Regions from separate parts of the Planococcus sp. BI3 genome, predicted to be linked through region 1. Evidence: riboswitches for the same ligand, from Rfam matches in the RefSeq annotation. Region 1 holds a riboswitch; the other holds the start of a gene.
The links. A riboswitch is a leader RNA that binds a small molecule or an ion and turns the genes downstream of it on or off. The one in region 1 is predicted to bind FMN.
Positions count from the first base shown of each region.

Region 2: another riboswitch for FMN. It lies ahead of AC1MEO_RS01670 (ECF transporter S component); the one in region 1 lies ahead of ribE (riboflavin synthase).

Region 1 is NZ_CM155266.1:3,157,987-3,169,634, reverse strand. Features, by position in the region: gene AC1MEO_RS15900 (flavodoxin family protein) at 60-683, shown strand; gene AC1MEO_RS15895 (histidine phosphatase family protein) at 825-1,355, opposite strand; gene ribH (6,7-dimethyl-8-ribityllumazine synthase) at 1,546-2,010, opposite strand; partial or broken gene ribB (3,4-dihydroxy-2-butanone-4-phosphate synthase) at 2,052-2,654, opposite strand; gene ribE (riboflavin synthase) at 2,672-3,301, opposite strand; FMN riboswitch at 3,639-3,809, opposite strand; gene AC1MEO_RS15875 (CHY zinc finger protein) at 4,018-4,341, shown strand; gene AC1MEO_RS15870 (GNAT family N-acetyltransferase) at 4,376-4,864, opposite strand; gene AC1MEO_RS15865 (metallophosphoesterase) at 4,992-5,816, opposite strand; partial or broken gene AC1MEO_RS15860 (VOC family protein) at 5,914-6,317, opposite strand; gene AC1MEO_RS15855 (ABC transporter permease) at 6,415-7,200, opposite strand; gene AC1MEO_RS15850 (ABC transporter ATP-binding protein) at 7,197-8,078, opposite strand; gene AC1MEO_RS15845 (PLD nuclease N-terminal domain-containing protein) at 8,075-8,269, opposite strand; gene msrA (peptide-methionine (S)-S-oxide reductase MsrA) at 8,407-9,087, opposite strand; gene AC1MEO_RS15835 (protein-L-isoaspartate(D-aspartate) O-methyltransferase) at 9,245-9,829, shown strand; gene AC1MEO_RS15830 (DUF2243 domain-containing protein) at 9,896-10,405, opposite strand; gene AC1MEO_RS15825 (Na-translocating system protein MpsC family protein) at 10,712-11,407, shown strand; gene AC1MEO_RS15820 (hypothetical protein) at 11,533-11,648, opposite strand, start outside.
Region 2 is NZ_CM155266.1:328,007-339,654, reverse strand. Features, by position in the region: gene AC1MEO_RS01695 (CBS domain-containing protein) at 1-78, opposite strand, end outside; gene AC1MEO_RS01690 (LysM peptidoglycan-binding domain-containing protein) at 147-797, opposite strand; gene AC1MEO_RS01685 (RecQ family ATP-dependent DNA helicase) at 1,012-2,439, opposite strand; gene AC1MEO_RS01680 (YpbB family protein) at 2,436-3,461, opposite strand; gene AC1MEO_RS01675 (ferredoxin) at 3,568-3,819, shown strand; gene AC1MEO_RS01670 (ECF transporter S component) at 4,292-4,873, opposite strand; FMN riboswitch at 5,019-5,151, opposite strand; gene AC1MEO_RS01665 (hypothetical protein) at 5,227-6,408, opposite strand; gene sigX (RNA polymerase sigma factor SigX) at 6,398-6,931, opposite strand; gene AC1MEO_RS01655 (ATP-binding protein) at 6,978-8,759, opposite strand; gene AC1MEO_RS01650 (response regulator transcription factor) at 8,752-9,468, opposite strand; gene ccsB (c-type cytochrome biogenesis protein CcsB) at 9,678-10,862, opposite strand; gene AC1MEO_RS01640 (cytochrome c biogenesis ResB family protein) at 10,859-11,648, opposite strand, start outside.

The DNA.
Region 1 (11,648 bases):
TAAATCAGTTGCAAAAGGGAATAGGAGAGTTAGACTGACTACTCAAAAGGAGCGATACTATGCAAACATTAAAAGCAGTATTTTTAAACACTTCACTAAAAAAATCGAAAGAACCTTCTCATACAGAAGGCTTCATCAATGATGTTCAATTCCACTATAATCAATTGGGTGTCGAATCTGAAATTGTTCGTTTGGCTGATTACGCCATAGCTTATGGCGTCCAGGAAGACATGGGCGAGAGAGATGAATGGCCGCAGATTCTTGATAAAGTACTGGCTGCAGACATTGTCATTATCGGTACACCCATCTGGCTGGGAGAAAAAAGTTCATTGGCCACGCAAGCCATCGAACGCCTGTACGGCAGCAGCAGCGTCACCAATGACAAAGGACAATCCATTTTCTATAATAAAGTCGGCGGTGCCGTGGTAACTGGAAATGAAGATGGGGCCAAACACTCAGCCGCTTCCATTCTGTACGGCCTGTCCCATATCGGTTTTGTCATCCCGCCGAATGTGGATGCCTACTGGGTCGGAGAAGCAGGGCCTGGTGACTCCTATATGGATGCCGGCCGAGACAACGAATTCACAAAATCAGCTATTCAGCGGCTTGCCTACAATACTTATCATCTAGCGGGCATGCTAAAAAACAAGCCGATTCCAAATGAAGGAAATACACTTGAATAATTGGCCTATCAAACTAGGTGCAGCAAAGGCGGACGCTGCAGGCCGGCAGCACGTTAAAAGCTGCCGGCTCTTTCCCCTAGCTTTACGGACAGTCACGCGCCCACTTCCAAAACCGGCAGATCTGTATTCCCCTTTATGGAATCAGCTCCAAATACGCGTCACAGAAGGAGTCCCTTGTTTTATAGTTACTTCATAGACGTCCGGATTCGTCAGCTTTCTCCACTCCGAAAATCCATAGCTTGAGTCCATGTGCTTCAGCAATAATCCGAGTAAGTTTCCATGAGTCACCGCTGCGGTTCTGTCCTTCATTTCATTTAAAACTTCCAGTGCGCGGGCAGTTGCTTCTTTTCCCGATTCGCCTCCAGCAAGTTTTAAATCTGCATCTCCAAAAGATTCCTCCAACTTTTCCATCCAGTCTGGTAAATCTTCAGAACTCAAAACGCGTTCTGCCAAGCGGTCATCAATTTCAATCGGCAAATCCAGCTGGTCGGCTGCCGGTTCGATCGATTGGATAGCGCGTGTAAAAGGACTGGAGATAAAATGAATCACTTGCTGCCCCTGCAAAAACTCCGCTAATTCCTGTGCCTGCTTGTGTCCCGTCAGAGTCAATTCTGCATCCGGTTCCTGCCCGGTTGCTTGGCAGTGCCTGATTAAATAGATTGTCTTGTCCATAATTCTCCCCCTAATCCAAACATCATTCCATACAGGTGCATACGACAGATCCGTAAAAATAAGTTCGCTTTTTTCTCTATTGGCAGGCTATCCATGATTCGACAGACCCAATGCTCTTATACATTCCATTCCCCAAAACCCATTTTTTAACCTCAAAAAAACCCCTGAGCAAAAGCTCAGGAGCCATGTATTATAATTTTTTCATAAGGTTCGCCATTTCGATGGCTCCAGCTGCTGATTCCCAGCCTTTGTTGCCGGATTTTGTTCCTGCGCGTTCGATAGCCTGTTCAATCGAGTCTGTCGTCAAGACGCCGAAAATGACCGGAATATTGGCTTGGTCACTGGCTCTTGATACGCCTTTCGCGACTTCGCTGCAGACAAAGTCGAAATGTGGAGTTGCGCCTCTGATGACTGTTCCTAACGTGATGATCGCATCATAGTTTCCGCTCATCGCCATTTTTTTGGCAACAAGGGGAATTTCAAAAGCACCTGGCACCCAGGCAATAGAGACATCGTCTGCTCCAACGCCATGGCGCTTCAAAGCATCTTCTGCGCCCCCAAGCAATTTACTCGTGATAAATTCGTTGAAACGTCCGACAACTATGCCGATCCGCAGTCCTTCACCGTTTAAATATCCTTCAAAATGTACAGTCATTCAGTTCCATCTCCTCTGGTAGATTAATAGGCTGTCGTGTTTTGATTTTTTAGCTGGTAGGATACCAGGTCTTTGATTGTAAGAATACCGAGGCCGAGACGCTCCGCCACTTTCAGCAAATCGTCCACCCGTGCCATTGTGCCATCAGGGTTCATGATTTCGCATATGACCCCTGCAGGAGATGATCCCGCAAGCTTCGCCAAATCGACAGCCGCTTCGGTATGTCCCGTACGATCAAGTACTCCTCCATCTTTCGCAATCAACGGGAAAATATGCCCTGGACGTTTAAAGTCTGTTGCCTTTGCATCCGCCTTCACCAAACTGGTGATCGTGTGCGAACGTTCAAAAGCACTGATTCCTGTCGTCGTATCCTTATGGTCAATACTGATGGTGAAAGCCGTGCCGAATTCATCCGTATTGTGGTCGGTCATTAAACCAATCTGCAAGCTTTGAGCGATTGACTGGGCAATCGGCACACAGATCAGCCCTCTTCCTTCAGTCGCCATCAAGTTGACGATCTCAGGTGAAGCAAACTCTGCCAACGCGATAAAATCGCCTTCGTTTTCTCTATCTTCATCATCGATGACGATGATGGCTTTGCCATTTTTCAAATCTGCAACGGCTTCTTCTACGGTGTAGAACATCTCTTCAGCGCCTCCTTTTAAAATCCGTTTTCCGCCAGCCAGCTTCTGCTGATTTTTGGTTCTGCTGTTTGAACACGTTCGGTGTATTTCGCCAACAGATCACATTCGATATTGACCTTTTCGCCAATGCCTTTTTCGCCTAACAGCGAATCTTCCTGTGTAGTTGGAATCAAGGAAATGGTCACCGTATTATGGCCAAGCGCAAAAATCGTCAATGAAGTGCCATCGACTGCGATTGAACCTTTCAGCATCATATACTTCATCAGCTGGGAATCCAGCTCAATTGTCTTGGTCACAGCATTCGCCTCTTTTTTCACTGAACGGATAACGCCGACGCCATCTGTATGGCCACTGACAAAATGGCCGCCGAAACGGCCGTTGGCTGGCATTGCACGCTCTAAATTTACGCGTCCGCCTGCTTTCAATCCGCTCATCGTCGAAGACTTGACCGTTTCCGGAATGACATCGACTGTAAACGTGTGTGAATTGAATGTAGAGACAGTCAAACAAACTCCGTTAATGGAAATGCTGTCTCCGCGCTTGATGTCCTCTAGGATCAGTGCACAGGAAATCGTCAATTCCATGGCCTGAGGTTTAGTACGGACTGACGCAACGTGTCCGACTTCTTCAACTATGCCTGTAAACATATCGGCACACTCCTCCGTTCGGGCCGAAAAAGCCTATTCAATTGGGGTCTTACGGGTAATTGGGTGTTTTCCACCATGGGGCGTATGGGTGGTGGGGAAAGGAATATTCTGAAGGTTACTCTGTGCATGTGCCCTGCTTCTTTGTCAAGATGGCTGGTTGTCCAGCAATTTTTCATACCTTGAAAAAGCTCTTTTTCCACGAAGGAAAGGAGCAGGATTAAAGACGGTCGCCTTGCAATTTCAGAGACTGGTCCCTGAAAAAAGTGTTTGGTCATACAAATTCCTCCTTTCAATTTCAACTCATTGAAAAGAAGAGGCACATAACGAAACCGATCTCTAGATTCTTCTCCCATCCAGACTGTAACTGTCGGTGCCGGAATTTCACCAGCTCCACCGTTTGGGCGTGCACCGCATAGTGGCCTATGCCTGCATTCGCCCAAACGGGTCACGGACTTGCAGTTTCCTGCTCACCGCCGGTAAGGAATTTCACCTTGCCCCGAAGAATTAGATTCGTAGTTTCGTCCCTTTCATAGTAGCATAGAAAGAAACTGAACCCCATAAATTCCAACTGATTATTTTTATCGAGCTTGCGTCCTGCTGCAGTCCAGCCCGCTTCTTCGCCAACACATCAGATCAAACGCCTGTAGGCAGATGGCAAGAAAATCGCCATGATTCCATTTATGCGTTCTATTCCCGTTTCAGAAAGGAAGATCCGTATGGCCCATCACCACCCAGTGAAAGGCATCGGCGTAGACGCCGAAACACGTTGTGCCCATTATCATTCACCCATTGACCGCATCGCCATCAAGTTTTTTTGCTGCCAGGAATATTTCCCATGCTTCGAATGCCATAGAGCTGCCGGCTGCGGAACACATCAGGTTTGGCCAAAAGGCCGTTTCCATGAAAAAGCGGTTTTATGCGGGACTTGCGGACATGAACTGTCTATTGACGACTATTTAGCCTGTGCATCAAAGTGCCCAAGCTGTTCTTCACCGTTCAATCCAGGCTGCAGCCTGCATAAGCACCTTTACTTCGAATAAATGCAAAAAAAGCCAAGCGGCTGCATTTCTGCTGTCACTTGGCTTTATTGGTATACAGGGACATGACGTATTGCTCGCCTTTAGAGCGCATAATCCGTCTGCCCGTGTCTTTAAACCCTGCTTTTTGATACAGGCGCTGAGCCGGTATGTTGCGGGCATTGACGCCGAGCACGACTTCATCAAAATCTGGAAATTCTGTTTCCATAAATTCCGGCAATGCATAGATTGAACCTGTTGCAATTCCTCTGCCCTGGTATTTCGGATTGACGGAAAATCCCCTCAACAGCAAAGCTTTCGGATTGTCCGAGTATTTCTTCCGGTCCTCCGATTCATCCAATTCGAAAAAACCGGCATCTTCTCCGCGCGCTTTGATGATGATGAAATGCTTTAATGGATCTTTAGCATCTTTTTCCACAATTTCTTTGGGCAACCGGGTAAACTCGAGTTGAACTGGCGGCAAATCATAATCAATCGACACTTTAGAGGAATAACGATGCAATGAAACTTCCTTTTTCTTAATCAACTTAAGCAGCCTCCTTGTTTGCGTTCACTGGCTGAAGTAATCAACTACCGTTGAATCCAAAAACTGGATAGGCGGCAATTGTATAGACCGGAAATTGCCTGCAATAAATCGCTTTTCCTCAGTTGCCTTATCCCTTTTCCAGTGTCACGACAACAATTTCCGGCAGGTTAAAGATACGTACAGGAAAAGTACTGTTGCCAAGTCCGCGGCTGACGACCATCTTCGATTTATCTTTTTCGAAGATCCCCTCTGTCACTTTCGGAAACCACCCTTGCCCCGGGGCAATCAAGCCGCCAATACCCGGAATACGGATCTGTCCGCCATGTGCATGGCCTGAAAAAACAACATCTACACCGTCTTCTGCATAGGTGGACAGGTATTCCGGACGATGCGCCAGCAACAATGTGAAATCGTCCGTCAGTTGTGCACGGTCGAGGCTATGCCGAGTGGCTTCATCCTCATGGATATCGGGCTCCATCAATGGATCATCGATTCCCGCAATCTGGATGGACTCCCCGTCTTTTTCCCATTGGACCGAATCATCCGCCAGAACCGTGACTCCACGTGCATTCAAAGCATCTGTAATCTCTTCCACCTTATTGGAAGCCACCTCATGATTCCCTGTCACGTAATACACATGACTCATCTCTACAAGCGCATCCACCAGCACCAAACTAGCATCCAAATCATAACGGTTGCTGTCCACAAGATCTCCAGTCAAAAAGATGGCGTCGGGTTCAGCCGCCTCCACCTTTTCGATCAACGACGATTGATTTCTACCGAAAGTCGCATTATGCAGATCAGATACCTGAACTATTCTCGATCCATCAAAAGCTTCCGGCAACTCCTCGGATGCTACCGTATATTCAGTGGTTTGTATCCACTTATTGCTGCTCCAAACTCCACCCCATACCACTAGCACGAGCAGTATAAATACTGCGAGTTTCTTCATAAAAATTAACCTCTATTCGATTTTGATTCAGTCTAACGGGTTGTAAAGCCCCTCATCTTTTACTTTGTGGCACAGCGAAAAACGCTCCATCCTTTCCTTATGCATGGACGCCCACTTCACCTGGTGCTGTGATTTCAATTTTCAAGCGATCAGGCCCCTCAAGGAAAACCGCATAATAATTTGGACCACCTGCATAAGGATGGAGGTCTTCATACAGACTTGCGCTCCCCATTGTCTCATTTTTTCAGCCATCTCGTCCACTTGCACGCGCGAAACCGCCTGAAATGCCAAATGGTTCAATCCGGTTTGTTTCCGGTGATATGGAATCTCCCGGAATTTTTCCTCAGTTTGTACAAACACGATATACGTAAGGCCCGACTTGTAGCTGAAGCCTTTCTCCCATTCCTGAAACAAGGCATACCCTAGCGGCGGCAACAGCTCGCTGTAAAATGATTTGGCTTCCGCTAAATTTGAAACATTGAGTTCAACATGATGCAGCAATTGCTCCAGCTCCTTTTGGCCACGTTGCCTACTAACCCCAACAAAAGTACAGATTTCAGCGAAGCTCTTACGGATATTTGTCCCGTTCATTTCCAAACTAAACTTTGGTTTTGGCTTTGTTTTTCTGAGCTGACCAGCTGCCTAAAAGGAATAAAATGAAAATCATAAGAACCGCAAGTCCGATGGATCCCCATAGGCTGGCGTTATCCGGGTTCCCTGTCAGCCAGGCTGCTGCATATTGAGGGATTTTCACTGGCGAGACAGACCAATTCGCTCCGAATAAACCATCGGCCAATTGAAGAAGTACATATACCGCGAATGCGACAGCCGCGGCAAGTCCGCCATTCGGCAAAGCGGCACTAGCAGCCAAGACAACGGTAAGGATCAGCAGCACCCAAAAGCTGTATGAGCCCATCATTTGAAGAAGCTTGATGAATTCCACCTCTCCGAAAAATAACAATGTATAGTAATAGCCCGAAAAGAAACCGAGCCAAACGCTGGCCAGGGAAATAACCGCAGCCGTTGCCCATTTGCTTAGAAAATAGGCTGGGAAGGAAAGCGGACGCACATACAGTAAAGTGGCCGTGCCGCTTTTCCGTTCTCCAGCTATGGTTCCCATATATGCCAGAATCAGCACGACGATTCCGATGGTTTGAAATTGTTCCATAACTGCCATCAAAATCTGCTCCGGTGCAGGAGTCGGCATTTCAAATACTGCCCCCTCCGGCAAACCGCCGGATGCCTCCAGTATTTGCGGAAGAAAATAATTCACCGCAGGCTCTGTAATGCCCAAAAGGATGAAAATAGCAGGTATCCAATATACTTTATAATTCCGTAAATTTTCCCGCCATTCTTTTTGCATCAAAATGCCGAATTGCTTCATTTGGCAGCGACCACCTTTAAAAAGATTTCTTCCAATGAAGCCGTTTGGAACTCGACCCCCAGAATGTCCTGTCTTTCAGAAGCCAGAACCTGAAGCACCTGTGGCATGCTTGGACCATCTTCCTGAACCGGAAGAAAAATGGAATCCTCTTTAACTTCGGATTTCCACGCTTGTCCCTCAGCAAACTCCACCGCTTGGGCATGGTTTTGAAAGCGGATTCGGATACAAGGATTGGCATGCCGACTTCTGACTTCATTCAACGAGCCTTGTTCAATCAGCCGTCCGTCTCTCATAAACAACAACTGGTCCGTCATTTCTTCCGCATCGTTTAAAATATGGGTCGAGTACAGAATGGTCGTATCCTGTTGCAGGGATTTCAATAAGTCCATGATTTCCCGGCGGCCAGTGGGATCCAAAGCTGAAATCGGTTCATCCAGAAGAAGCAGCTTGGGTTGATGGACAATGGCTTGCGCAAGACCCAGACGCTGTTTCATGCCTCCTGAAAAAGCTCCTGTTTTTTTAGTTAAGGCAGTTCCAAGACCCACAAATTCCAGGGTGCGTGTTGCCTGAAATCTTGCTTTTTTTGCTTCGATACCGCTTAATTTTGCAGCCATTTCCGTAAATTCAAGAGCTGTCAACCAAGGGAAAAATTGCGGATACTGGGGAAGAAAGCCGATAGTCAGCCCTTCAGCCATGGTGATTTTTCCACTTGATGGAGACAGGAGATCAGCCAACATCGATAAAGTGGTCGTTTTCCCTGCTCCATTCGGACCGATTAAAGCCGTAGCAGTGCCTTCTTCCAATGCAAAAGAGAGCTCTTCAGCCGCGCTTTCCTGTCCATAACGTTTGGTAAGCCTTTCTATCTCTACGATGTTCAATAATTTCTCCTCCCGATAACAAAGTAAAGTATGGGTCCGATAATGTTAATGACGACAATAAGTACGCCCCACATCCATTTCGGACCGTTTGGATGTGGGTTTTTTATCAAGTCCACCAACGCAAAAATCATCAAAGCCAGTTGAATGATAAGGATTGGCAGCAATGCCAAAATCAAAGTTGTTTGATCCACTGGATGTCACCTCTTCTATCTATTTTTGAAAGACCGTATAGTTCTATGTTCTCTGCCTTCGCTGCCTTTCCCTTTTTTTACAAAACACAAAAAAACCGAAGACGGCGTTCGTTCGGTTTTTTCTCCCTTTGCCTTGCTTACCATTTCATCTTTGAAAAGAGATCACTCAAATAAGCCTTTTCATTTTCCCCAATGGTCCAGTGTGCTATTTCCTCCAGTACACCCATTTTTGTACCGTAGCCTTTCACAAATCCGTTTAACCGGGCAGCGAAAGTTGAGTCCGTCAGCAGTGACTGATCCGGGTAAATTTCGGCAGTCTGTTCCAACGCCTTAGGATAACACTTCAAGTAATATTTTTGATGACGTTCCTCGGCCGAAGTGAATTGGCTGAAAGGTGAAATTTCCGTTTCGATCGGCTCCCCTAACTGCAGCTCCATTTCCTCTCTGATTCCGTCAATCGTTTGCCGCTGCTGCTCTGTGTGGTAATGCAGCAAAGAGATATACTGTCTCCCTTTATAATTATCACGATTCGGGTAATGATTCTGCCAAAATTCCCTAAGCACCTCTGCATAACTGATCATCAATGGATCGAATTCAATTTGGACTGTTTCCGTATGATCGCCCATTCTGCGGTAAGTAGGAGACGGGAGCGTTCCGCCCGCAAAGCCGACACGCGTTCGGACGACTCCAGGGATACTTCCAAACCGGGCGTCCGGTCCCCAGAAGCAGCCCATCCCGAATGTTGCGATTTCCAAGGGTTGATCATTTTGATGGAGCCCTTTTTCGATTTCCTCAATGGTCATTTGCTGAAATTCCATCCTGATCATCCCTTCTTTAAAAACCTGGATCTCCAGAGCAATTACTATACAGTTCGCGACGATTTCCTTAAAATTAATGTAACAAGACTGAACAGAAAATGCATGGCTTAGATACTCCCTTTGGTGCAGTTCCAATAAAAGAAAGTAGGTGCATGTAATGAACAGCCAACGAAAAGAAATCATTTCCTATTTCAAGCAGATGGACCGCAGCTTTTTTATGGACGCCAACAAAGACCTGGCCTCTTTTGACCAAGCCCTGCCTATTGGATTTGAACAAACCATCTCTCAACCATCCTTGGTTCTTGAAATGACGCTGGCACTTGATCTTCAGCCAGAACAGAAGGTACTTGAAATCGGGACCGGATCCGGTTTTCAAACTGCTTTACTGGCTGCTTTTTCCGGAACTGTCTACACCATCGAAAGGATTGAAGAATTGCAGAAGCGTGCTGAAGAACGGCTGGACCAACTAAACTTCCAAAACATTCATTATAGATTGGGGGATGGCAGTGAAGGTTGGGAAGAACATGCTCCCTTCGACCGGATCATAGTCACAGCTGCGGCTTCCGAAGTGCCGAGAGAACTGCTCGAACAATTAAATGGGGATGGAAAGATGGTTATTCCGGTTGGAAACTCCTTCAGCCAGGAACTCCGGTTGATTGAAAAGGATCCGGATGGTAAAACCCACACCACTCTTTTAAATGAAGTCCTATTCGTTCCATTAAAAGGCAAGTACGAAAGATAAAGCTGCCGTTCCCCTTGGCGATGATTATGGGTACATGCCTTGATAAAAGACTGTTGAATTTGAGGTTCATTCCCGGTTGCCGTTGGATTTTACTGGAGTGTTCGGGGTTTGCCAAAGCAGAACTATCCCAGCCAAAAGCAAAATCACTGCTGTGATATTCCAAACAAGATCATATGGCAACAAATCCACGCCGTAGCGGATTTGGTGAAGCTCTAATAATTTATGTTGAAAGATGCCATCGTAAAGTTGAAAAGCTCCGGCACCAACCAGGATTCCGCCTGTCCATCTCTTTGGCCACCAGGCTTTTCGCCGTTGAAGATCAGCCAAAAGAAATAGCGAAGCCACGGTCGCAAACCAGCTGAAGGCATGAAAAACACCATCTGAAACTAATCCCACATCAGTTGTAGATCGATCATAGAAATGATGCCAATGCAGCAATTGATGAAAGACTGTTTCATCAATAAACGCCACTAAGCCGATACCAAATAAAAGTCCTGACCAGACGTTTCTTTTGGCATGGACTCTTCGGTTTTTCTCTTTTGTGTAGTCAACGGTTTTGACTGTAGATGAAGGCATGGAATCCTCCTTTCTTGGCCAAGCAGGCAAGTAAAAGAAAAAGCCATTGCAGCTTTTTCCAATTAATACCCTTTTTTTACCGACACAAAACAAAAAGACGGAACAAAAACCTTATTGCTGATTCAATAATCCTAATTTCCTTCACAACAATGATTTTTTCTTCCTAAATAAATTTATAAGGAGGCAAAATCCCGATATCTTTTATTGATTTCTTTAAATGCCCATCCTAATCCCGTATAATAAAGCCAATTGAGCATTAGTAAACACCCAGAATCCCATACCCGTACAATAAAAGGAGAGCTAAACATGTCCAAAGAAAAAACAATGCACACTGAAGTCGGCAGCTATATTTCCACCTTATTGCGTGACCATTTCGGAAAAGGCCCTACATCAGTATTCGTGACAGTCAAACCTCCTTTTATTTCTATACACCTTCGTGGATTTTTGGCTCCAACTGAACGAATTTTGCTGAAGCAGCAGGAGCATCGAAGAGTGTTGGAAACGCGGGATCTATTGATGAACCAGTTAGCAGCGGATATAAAATTGGATTTATGGAAGATTGGAAAGCTGGAAGTCGAAGAGGTATATGCCGACTGGAATTTAGATGATCAGACCGGGATGATATTGGCTGTCATGGCTGATAAGTCGGGAGCAGAAGAAATTGCATGGGATTCAGCTATTCAAATTGAAAGCATTCGCGAAGAAGTGAATGAAGCCAGCCGAAAAGCGCAAAAAACACCTGAATCGACAGAATTGTACTGGTTAAACAACCGGACACTATTGATCGAACGGTCCGGAATTTTTGTTGAAATCGAAAAAGAGCTGATCCATGGCGGCTTTATCGAAGAATTGAAATTGGTGAAGCGCCCTTTGGAGCGAAGATTATTATTGCAGACACGCATCGAAGCTATCCTCAAACAGCCAATTCTGGAAGTGTTCCTTGACTGGAACTTCATTACGGATAAAGGGTATATTGTATTGCTGCTGGAAAACACCAAATAGCAAAAAGAAGCCAGCTCTCAGCTGGCTTCCTGGACTATGGACTGACTCGGTTAATTTGAGCAGTTTGTGGTCTTTTTTTTTGGGGGAAGTATCTATTGTTCCACAGCTTCTATACGGCACTCTTTTCAGCTGCTGATGATTTGAGCTGTCTGGCAATAGGGACAAAATTCATAGGAATCCTTTTCCTCCAGCTGCTCGATATACTCAATACGGTCAGTAAATTCTCTTTTATCGACAGGTG
Region 2 (11,648 bases), 1.1 Mb from region 1:
AAAACCTATCTGTACTGAATCATTTAATTTCACTGTATGGCATTTTTCACGTTTGACCATTGCACTTTTAACAAACATCTGCTCGCCCCACTCTCTAATATCTAACGCATATTTCCTGTCCGGCCACTTTTTTTGGAACTGATTGATCAGGGTAAAATCAAGGTCTGCCCAGGACTGATGCTGTTTGAACTCAACCCGTTAGCCTGTTTGATTTTTTCCACCGCAGCGGCTGCACCGGCTGCTCCGTAATTATTGACGGCAATGCGGTAAAGCGTTTCACTTGACTGCACAACATAGGTTTTGCCGTTGGCACTAGGAACTTCCTCTTTTTTATCAGCTTCTGCTTTGGCTTTGGCTTCCGCTTCTTTTTTAGCTTTGGCTTCTGCCTCTTTTTTGGCCTGGGCTTCCGCCACTGCTTTAGCTTCTGCTTCCGCTTGAGCTTTGGCTTCAGCGTTTGCTTGGGCTTCCGCTTCTGCAGCCTTGGCTTTCGCGGCAGCTTCCTCTTCCGCCTTCACTTCAGCAGCCTCTGCTTTTTTTGCAGCCTCTGCTTCAGCTTTTTCAGCTGCTTTTGCTTCAGCTGCTTCTTTTTCTGCCGCAGCCTTGTCTTTTTCTGCTGCTTCTTTTTCTTCTTTTTCTGCCGCAGCAACGGAAGTAGTGGATGGTTGGGAATTCATCTCGAAGCTTACTTCATTTTCTGCGGGTTTAGCTGTCAATGAATCGTCGGGTTCAAATAAGAAAGCTACATAAATCAGCAAAGAAACCGGAATCAATATAAATATAAAAAATAATGCAGGCATCAAGAGGCTTTTGCTTTTTGGGGCCTTAGGCTTTTGTGCCTGCCTCTGAGCAGCTCTGGATAACGCTGAATTTTTGTCCACCGATATTTCCTGTCGATTCTTCTCGATCGACTCATGATAACTGTTATTCCCCATAAATGACTACCCCTATCTGTACTAATATATCTATTATGACGAAAAAAGGCTCATTTGTAAATGTTAGTTAATGAGATTCTTATATAGGTAATATTACACGTAAACGGTCCTGCCATTCAAGGGATAATTGTTTTTCTTTCGGATATGAAAAAGCTTCAAAAACCTTGTAATCTATTCCATCGTTAACACAACAATTGACCGGTTTGTCTGTAAGCTGCTGATCAAAACATTCGATAATATAGCTCCGCAGACAGTCTTCACGCGAGATCAATTCACGGATTTTTGCCGCCTGCTGCCTTTTGCCGCTTCTCAGCTCTTCCATTTGCCTGATGATGCCTTCCAAAGGCAATTTGGTGATCCAATAAGATAGCACGCGAAAGGCAGTCTCCCGGACAATGCCTTGGTCGATCAGATGCGTTGCAGCACCGCCATCGCGGTAAACCGCTTCGATTTCGTACTGGGTGGGCAAGTCATCCATGATGAGGCTTTCGAGCAAGGCCTCGTCCCCTTGCGCATAGAGCAGCGTAGCCAAAGCCGGTTGGCCGTCTCTTCCCGCCCTTCCCACTTCCTGAACATACCCTTCTACCGAGGTCGGCAATTGAAAATGGATGACGTGGCGGATATTCGGGATATGGACACCCATCCCAAAAGCATTTGTGGAACAGATCCATTGCAGCTCCCCGTTTTGAAATTGCTGCTGGACAAAAACACGGTCCTGGTGCTCCATTCCCCCGTGATAAAAAGCTGAGGAAATGCCATGCTCTGTCAAAAGCATAGACAGTTCCTGGGACTTTTTTCTGGTACCTGCATAAATAATTCCGGGACCGTTGAATTTTTGAATAAAGCCCTTCAGAAATTCGAGCTTTTCCCGGTTATCTTCGAATTTTTTTATATCATAGACAATATTTTTTCTGTCCATCGGATGGCTGTAAACATAAGGTTGTTCCAATTCAAGGTATTTTTTTATTTCTTCAGTGACTTTGTCTGTCGCAGTCGCAGTCAAGGCCAAAACCTGCGGAAAATTGAGGACGGGAAGAATTTCTGAAATCCGCAAATAATCCGGCCGGAAATCAAATCCCCATTGGGAGATGCAATGAGCTTCATCGGCCACCAGCAGCGAAATCCGGAGCTGCTGCAACCTTTTTTTAACAAAAGGCTGAACAAGCATTTCCGGCGATATGAAAATAAATTTATAAGAGCCGAGGCTGCTCCAAATCCGCTCTTTATCTTCCGGTTTTAAAAACGAGTTGATGGCGACCACTGATTTCTCGCCCATTTTTTTCAATTGAGCGACTTGATCCTGCATCAGCGACAACAAAGGAGATACAATCAGAATACTGTCCGGCAATACTTTCGCCGGCAACTGGTAACAGATTGATTTTCCCATTCCGGTCGGCAGCAACGCAATAACGTCTTCACCAGCCAATATCCGTTCAATGATTTCCCGCTGTCCCGGACGAAATGAAGTAAAACCGTAGGCAGAATATAATAATTCATCCAGATTCATCCTTGTTCCTCCCTAATCGCCAGAGCCAAGCGGATTTGAAAATAACTGGCTTCCGGCAAATGCTCTTTGATTTCACGCAATCTCTTTGTTTTCCGGCGACGGCTTTCAGCAATGATCGCTTCATATAATCCCGCATCTACAAACTGCGTGTAATTAAAATAAGGATCATTCATCGCCAGCTCCACGAAATGATCTTCGATGGTGCTGGTTTTCAATTGGCGAAGAGAAGCGATCTGCTCTAAAGAAAATCCCCTCTCGAACAGTTTTTCTGTACGCTGGGCGGTTTCTGTCAATGAGGATTGCTGAATGATGCCTTCCATGAGACCCATCAAGAGCGGGGGTTTGGCCTGCTCAATTACCGCCATCCAGCCGTGCAGAGCTTCAACAGCCATCAATTGAACATCCATGACGGTGAGGTTTTTGGAAGCTGCAATTTGCTGCCATGTCAACCCACTCAATCCAAAACCTGTTAGACGCTCCATTAGTATCATTTTATGGGTTTCAGAAATATCGGTATCGGTTAATGAAGCTACAAGCTCTTCGGTAAACCTTTGGGCTACTGCCAGATTGCGAAACTGTATCCGGTTTAAATAGCTTTTTACCCAGCTCTGTATTTCTTCGTTGCTGACAATCGGATCAAAAGTTTTTTCCTGCTGGCTAATATGAGATAAAGTTTGTACAATTAGTGACAATCGGCTAAAAAAAAGATTCTCATTGCCGCGGTATTTCCAGCCATTCAACGGAGAGGCTGCAATGTCCAAATCCAAGGCTTTTTCGGATAAATCGACTACTTGGTCATTAGCCAACAGATAAGCTTGTGAAAACAAGTGCTGAACCGCATGGTCATAGGCTTTCTTATCAAGTTTCGGCAACACGCCAAAATAAGGATACAGGCCGAAATAGCCGATATCCTGTATCGTTTGTCCGGACTTCTTCCCTTTTATCAAATGATAGGGAGAAGAGACGGTACGTTGCCGATTGACGGCCTTCATAATAGCTAAAATGAGTTCGGTAAATAACAAGCTTGCGCCCCCTAGCGGTTTTGGGTTGAAAAACTCCTCAAACACCTTTAGAATAAATACGATAGCATAACTGAACTTGTTCGGAGATAAAGGAGAGGAAAACAATATGGCTAAGTATACCATTGTCGACAAGGATACTTGTATCGCTTGTGGTGCTTGTGGTGCCGCTGCACCTGATATTTATGATTACGATGACGAAGGAATCGCTTTTGTTATTTTAGATAATAACATGGGGACAGAACAAGTTCCAGACGAACTCGAGGAAGATATGGAAGATGCATTTGAAGGATGTCCAACAGATTCCATCAAAGTTGCAGATTCATCTTTTGAAGGCGACCCTTTAAAATACGAAGACTGATCCAAATAGAAAAGGCGTTCGGCAGTTTATCACTGCTGAACGCCTTCTTTTTTGTTTTGATGTAAAGCGCTTGTCACAGCTTAACGGCTGCTTACGCTTTTCTTTGTCCAGACTTCAGCGCCCAGCTCTTTGGGTCATAAGTCAACCCAGCGCCGTGGCAAAGAGCGCCATTACCGGTAAGGCTTCCAGCGCTTGTCGGGGCTTAACGGCTGCTTACGCTTTTCTTTGTCCAGACTCCAGCGCCCAGCTCTTTGGGTCATAAGCCACTCTGGCTGTGCGGCTGAAAACATGCCGCTTCGCCAGAGCGTCTTATGCCCGGCAGAGCTACACGGGCGCTTACGCTTTTCTTTGTCCAGACTCCAGCGCCCAGCTCTTTGGGTCATAAGCCAACCCAGCGCCGTGGCAAAGAGCGCCACTCTGCTGGTCCGCCTTATGCCCGGCAGAGCTACACGGGCGCTTACGCTTTTCTTTTTTATGATAAATAATAGGAACGCTGCTTTTCGATCCACGTGTGCATGCTGCTGAACATCAGCAGGACGATTGCAGTCAAGAGCAGGCCTTTGATTAAGTTGAACGGTAGGATTCCCAGAACGATGGTGCCGAACAGGATACTGCCTGTTTCAGCTGGCATGTTAAGGAAATACGTGTACATCGGCAAGAAAACGAAGTAATTTAAAATGCTCATGCCGATTGCCATAGATAATGTCCCGACTGCTAAGCCGAAAGCCATACCCTTTTTAGTTGCTGCTTTGTGATAGATAAAATAAACCGGCAAAATGAATAACATGCTTGTCACGAAATTTGCCATGTGGCCAACCGGAACCCCTGTTGGACTTCCTGCAAACAGCCAATCCAATACATTTTTAAAGAATGCCACTAAAATCCCTGCTACCGGGCCCATTGTAACGGCTGCGATTAATGCCGGAACATCACTGAAGTCCACTTTCAAAAAAGCAGGTAAAGCGGGTAGCGGAAAGTTGAATAGCATCAAAATAAACGAAATACTACTCAACATCCCAATAACGATCATCGTTTGCAACTTCTTGTTCTTCATATTCCTCTCTCCTTGTCGTGATTCACCAGAAGAAAGGCTTGGACCCCGCTTTTACATATAAAAACCCTTAAGCAACAAGCACTTAAGGGAGAAAAGGCACACTTAATAAGCGTTCCGTCTACATGTAAACGACAAACGTCCGCACCTTCACCTTCTCCCATCCAGACTATACTGTCGGCTTTGGAGTCTCACCAAATCCTGCGTTTTACGGCTCGCGGGCTTATGAACAGAGTTCAATTACCGCCGGTAGGGAATTGCACCCTGCCCCGAAGATGAATCGATATTTTGTTATGCCCTAATCTTAGTATAAAGAAAGAGCATTGTAAACAAATTTGTTTACAACGCTCTTTTCCTTATTGTACCGGCCATACCAGAAGATTAGGTTCCACCGGAATTGGCAACGGCTGGCTGAAGTCGAAACCATTCCAGGTTTCTGTTTGCAGCCCTTCCACTTCTACTCTTTTGCCGAATGCGTCAGCTGTCAACGCAAAGCTTTCAATCATTCGAACTGCCTCCAGAGTGTCCAGTGAGTTCAAATCGAAGGAATTCTGAAATTCAACTTGGACAAGGCCATCCGTCTCCGACACTTTAATATCTGCATTTTGCGGAACTGTGGCTCTGTAAAAATCGTTCGGGCTTTCTGCAAGTGCTCCAATTGCGTCGCTCACTGAAGCAAACGGCATATCATATCCGGGCACAAGGTAAACTTCACCACTTGAAGATTCAAAGGAATAGTAAGCAATGTTTTCCTGCACCGGAACAATTGGCTCCACAGGACCGATTTCGGAAAACTCTGCAGCTGAACCATCTTCATTGGCTACTTCAATTTCAGGGACATCAGAAAATGTCTCAGACAGAGTATTAAAATAAACTCCGATACTGGCAGAAGCCAGATCATATTGATGATCTTGCGGCAGCAGGTGGCGAATACCCGTCGCCGTTGGTTCCAAGGATCCAATATACGGATGGTATTCATCAAAACCAAGCAGCGTTTCATCAATTTTCCCAGCATATTCTTGATAGAGATCAAGCGAGGTCGGAGTGTCACCTCCAAATGCAGCTGCCACCTGTTCATTGGGAATCAAGAAAGACACAGGTACCACAAAAGCATTTTCGGTCAGCCCAATGGTCATCAATGTCTGATCACCAATAGTTTCTTCATAAACCGCTGTCCGCAGCGGAATATCCACTTGAGCTGTGGAGTATTGACCAGGCTCTCCGGTTCCGGATTCTCCACCTTCAGCTTCTTCTTGGGCATTTTCTTCAACTGTAGTCGCTGTTGAATCGCTCGAATTTTCCGGATTTTGAGCGGTATCCATCCCATTTTGGCTAAGGATGGCAGCTACCAGTATGCCGATCGTTATGAACGCCAATGCAGCCACCAGCAAAGGCAGCCATCTTTTCGGACGTTTTTGAACCTTTTCTTTTTGGGCCAGACGATTATAAACTTCTTCTTTTGGCCGGTTATCTTTTATAGCGGGGAAATCCTTTAACAAATCTTCGATGGTTTCATCGGTCCATTTGCTATTCGGCATCTTCATCTCCCCCTTCCTTAGCTATTAATTTTTCACGCAAGGATTTGATTGCGCGATGCTGAGTGGTCTTTACTTTGCCTTCAGTCCAACCCAGAACATCTGCTGTCTCCGCTATCGACAAGTCTTGGAAGAACCGCATAATGATGACCATCTTCTGGTCTCCCGTACAGGTGTCCAATGTTTTATACAAAAGAATTTTATCCTCATTCAATAATGATACTTCTTCAGGAATCCGGTCAGACGAAACCAATTGCTGCGTTTCCCAATCAAAAAACTCCATCGAATGCTTTTGGCGCACTGCCGCTTTTCGGAAATGATCGATCGCCACGTTTTTGGCAATCGAAAAAAGCCATGTTTTCTCGGAACTTTTCCCCTCAAAACGGTCATAAGCACGAAAAACACGAATATATACTTCATGCATCAAATCTTCCGACAGGTGCCTGTTTTTCACCAGGTATATCAAGAACTGAAAGACATCCTGGTGATACTCTTCGTAAAGCCGATGGAAAACGGAGTCATTCAATATACTCCCCCCGTTCTTAGGATTAGTCGTCTTTGTCTTTAGAAAGTTACATATTCTTCAAAGGCAGTAAAAAGACAAATGAAGTTCCTTGTCCTACAATACTCTCTGCATAGATCTTGCCTTCATGCGCTTGAATGATATTACTGGCAATCGCCAGCCCAAGACCCGTTCCGCCTTTGCCAAGCGTTCTGGCCTTATCCGCTTTATAGAAGCGTTCAAAAACAAATTCCAGATCTTTTTCTGAAATGCCTACTCCATTATCATTTATCGATATTTTTGCATACTCTTGTTGTTGTTCGACACGAACGACCACTTGCCCTCCTCCATGTGTATGGCGAATTGCATTATCGATCAAATTGGTCATAACTTGCTCAATTCGATCCTGATCAATTTCGCTGGCGGCCCAATCATCGATGCTGGTTTCAAATGACAGCTGGACATCATTTTCTTTGGCAATCTGCAAAAATTTAAGTGTCATCCGTTCGATGGCACCATTTAATTGCACAATTTCTTTATAAAGCCGCATATGCCCCGATTCCATTCGCGCCAGGTTCAACAGATCAGTGACCAGGCGACCCATCCGCTGTGATTCTTCGTAGATGATTTTGGTCATTTCACGGCGCTCTTCTTCTGTTGCACCGACATCATCGAGAATCGCTTCACTATAGCCTTGGAGCATAGCAATCGGCGTCCGAAGTTCGTGAGAGATATTGGCGATAAAATCTTCTCTCAGCTTCTCCAGGCGGTGTTGTTCCGTCATGTTGTGCACAACAGCGACAGCTCCCCGAATGGATTCACCACTGTATAAAGGACTGAAATTGATGGCATAGTACGCACCTTCAATCTCCAACTCTTCCTCAATCTCCTCTTCAAAGACCAGTACGTGATCAAGCATATGAAGCATTTCCGGCGGCATCGGCTGCGCTTCCGTAGAACCGTTCTTAAAGACCCATTGCTGCAGCAGCTTCTCTGCCGGTGGATTACTTAAGAGAATGGTTTTATCCTGGTTAAAGGTGATGACCGCATCTGCCATCGATGTCAAAATGCTGGATAGCTGTTCTTTTTCCTGATTGATCACTTCGACATGATGCTTTAATTGGCGGCCCATCTGATTGAATGCCGTAGCCAATTGGCCAATCTCGTCACTGGAAGTTGCACTGACTTTGGAATCGAAATTGCCTTTTGCCAATTCAAATGCGCCTTCCCGTATTTTCCGGAGCGGCGACGTGATTCGTGAGGACAAAAAGAAGGCAAAAAATGTGGTCAGTAAAAGAGCGATGAACGCTGACAGGAAAACAATATTGGTTGTCCGCTCTGCGGTCCGGTCCATCACTTCCAATGATTGATAGATAAAGACGACGCCATGCTGTTCTTCGCCTGTCTGAAGCGGACTTGCCAAAACAATGTAAGACTCCAGGCGGTTCTGTTCGGTCAATGAAGGCAGCAGCATCTCCTTCATTACGGTTTCGCTTGTTTCGAAGACCTTTTGAAAAGAAGCTTCATTTAATATCTTTTCACGCGTTTGGTCACCATTGATGCCATCATGAATATAATAACTGCTGTCATAAGGCTCTTCAGCGATAACCGCGTTGGTTTCCGGACCTATAACATCTTCAATAATCCCCAGCGAACTGGCCACTTCCTCGTGGTCATTAAAAATATTCGCAATCATATTCGCTTCACTGTTCAATGCTTCTTCCACTGTTTCACTATGGTAGTTTCCAAGAAACTCCAGAAGCAGAACCGTCACGATAAAAAGGACAAAAGAAACGAGAAGCAGGATCGTAATCCACAGCTTCCCGACGACACTATTCCATATTCTATTCATTTCCGACCTCAAATTTATAACCTACGCCCCATACAGTGACAATCATCTTCGCTGCAGATTCCGACACGCGGTTTAATTTTTCACGTAAACGTTTGACATGCGTATCGACTGTCCGCAAATCACCGAAAAAGTCATAATGCCAAACTTCTTTCAGCAAATGCTCCCGATCAAACACCTTATCCGGTGCTTTCGCCAGAAAGTATAATAATTCGTATTCTTTCGGAGTTAAATTCACTTCTACACCGTCAGCTGTGACACGGTGGGCATCATGGTCAATCGTCAGATGCGGAAAGACTACTAGGTCCTTAGAGACGGTTGAATTGGAGATTGGAGAATAAGCCGACGAACGGCGTAAAATCGCTTTAACACGCAGCACCACTTCTCTTGGGCTGAACGGTTTAACAATATAATCATCCGCTCCAGATTCAAAGCCTTCTACACGGTTGGCTTCTTCCCCTTTGGCGGTAAGCATGATAATTGGAGTCATTTTCGTTTCGCGAAGTTCTGTAGCCATCTCGACGCCATCTTTTTCAGGCATCATCAGATCCAGCAGGATGCAATGATAATCTTTTTCCATCGCCATCTCCAATGCCTGGACGCCATTTTCCGCTTCTTCCACTAAATAACCTTCACGCTCCAGATACATTTTCAGCAATCGCCGAATCCGCTCCTCGTCATCCACTACCAATATCGTAATCTCTTCGGACATACTAACCCCTCCAACTTTCTTCTGTTATGTTTCATTGTACCGATAATATTGTCAAAAATAAAGAAAAGCGCAAGCACTCAATGTAAAAGCCCAGTTAAAAACGAAACTTTCTGTCGCCTTGCGAGCTGATTCGCCGACGGACTGGAGTACGGACAATAATAAAAGCCTTTTCCGTTGCCGGAAAAGGCCCATTTAAATGAAATTTCTCTTTATGCGTAAGAATGCAATCCGGCGATTATTAAGTTAACAGCAACCAGATTGAACATGATAATGATAAAGCCTAGAACTGCTAGCCATGCGGATTTCTCACCTTGCCAGCCTTTGCCCAAACGCAAATGCAGGTAAGCGGCATAGAATAACCAAGTGATCAATGCCCATACTTCTTTCGGGTCCCAGCCCCAGAAACGGGACCAGGCGATTTGTGCCCAAATCATAGCGAAAATCAATGCACCCAATGTGAAGATCGGAAACCCGATAATAATCGCACGATAACCGATTTCATCCATCAATTGCAGATTGACATTTTTGACGAATGGTTTCAGTAATGCTGCGATGCGCTTTCTGAAAATCAAGCGGATCAACCAGTAAATGATTGTCCCCACAAGAATAGACCAGGTAACTGTAGATAGTTTTCCTGCATGGACAAGTGCAGGCGTTTCGATAAGTGGCGTCATCGCGTCATCCGTTAAAGCCACATACTCATTCATGCCAAAAATAGGCGGCATGGCATAAGTGATCGCAGCTTCTTTATCTTCTTTATCTACATAGGTGAATTCTGCTTCATAGTTCGTCAGAGAGAAGAACGAGCTCACTGCAACAAAGCCAACCACTAATACCAATGAATACATGATGGCTTCCAACCAAAAACGCTGCTTGGATTTTTTTGTAAGGTCTACAACTTTCAGCAGGTAAATCAAACCTGCCGCAGCGCTGATGGCGAGAATTCCTTCAGCAATAACTACTGTGCTGACATGAATCGCCAACCAGTTGGTTTGAAGCGCCGGAATAAGTGGGCTGACTTCGCTTGGGAACATGCTCGCAAATGCGATGATCAATAAAGCGACAGGCAATACGATCATGCCAAGAACCGCCGTTTTGTACAGGAAATATAAAATAATGAATCCTCCGACTAAAGTCATGCCGAAAGCAGTCGTGAATTCGAACATATTGCTGAGTGGTGCATGTCCGGTCGCGCCCCATCTTGTAAAGAAATAACCAAGATTGGCGGCAAAACCGATCAGGGTGATGGTGATGGCAACTCTGCCCCACCGTTTTTCTGAGTTGTATGTGCCTTCTTTATTGCCTTTGACTGCTCCACCGAATACAAATGTCGCAATCAGGTAAGCAATAAAGGCCACATAGAGTAGATTTGAACTTAAATCGGCTAAATTCATGACAATGCTTCACCTTCCTTTTCCGCTTTCTCTGCTTTATCGATTTCATCCTGCTGATCTGTGTAAGCGGGCAATGATGCATATTCAACAACTTGATCAAGATCTTTCTTCAAGCCGAACCAGTTTTTATTGGTATGTCCAGCAAGTAAGATCGTGCCATCCGCTTTCTGCTGAATCCAGAACCGGCGATGGTTAAAGTACATCCCTTGCGCTACACCGATCATGAAGATTAAACCGCCAAGGCCGAGAATCGGCAACGTGCTGTCTTTCCGAACTGTAAGGCCTGAAACATCACGTGTTTCTACACTCTGGAAAGCTAGTTTAAAGTCATTTTCACCTAAAGGCTCTACCGTATTTTGAATGGTAATAAAACTTGTTTCCCCTTCAGGTGTTTCAGGAGTCGTCAGTTTCACCAGGAATCCAGGATTATTCGGCAACGGTGTAGCGGTTTGCGGTTCTCCGTCTTCAAATCCTGAAAAATCCGGATAATAGCCGAGCAATTCCACAGTTGAACCATTTTCAAGTTCATAGCTGTCTTTCGGATCGATCAAATCAATGGTCAGTTCACCAAGCGATTCTTCCGTTTCTTTATTGGTCAAAGCGAACTTCATCGCTTTTAATTCATCCAATTTATAATCCATTTGGTAGACGGCATAGCCATCAAATTTCAAGGGCTGATTGACGCGGATCGGAAATTCTTTTACAACCTCCTGGCTGTCCTCATCACCCGGCAATGCATCTTCCGGTTTCTGATACAGCACGACGTCTGTCTGGTAATTTTTCGCT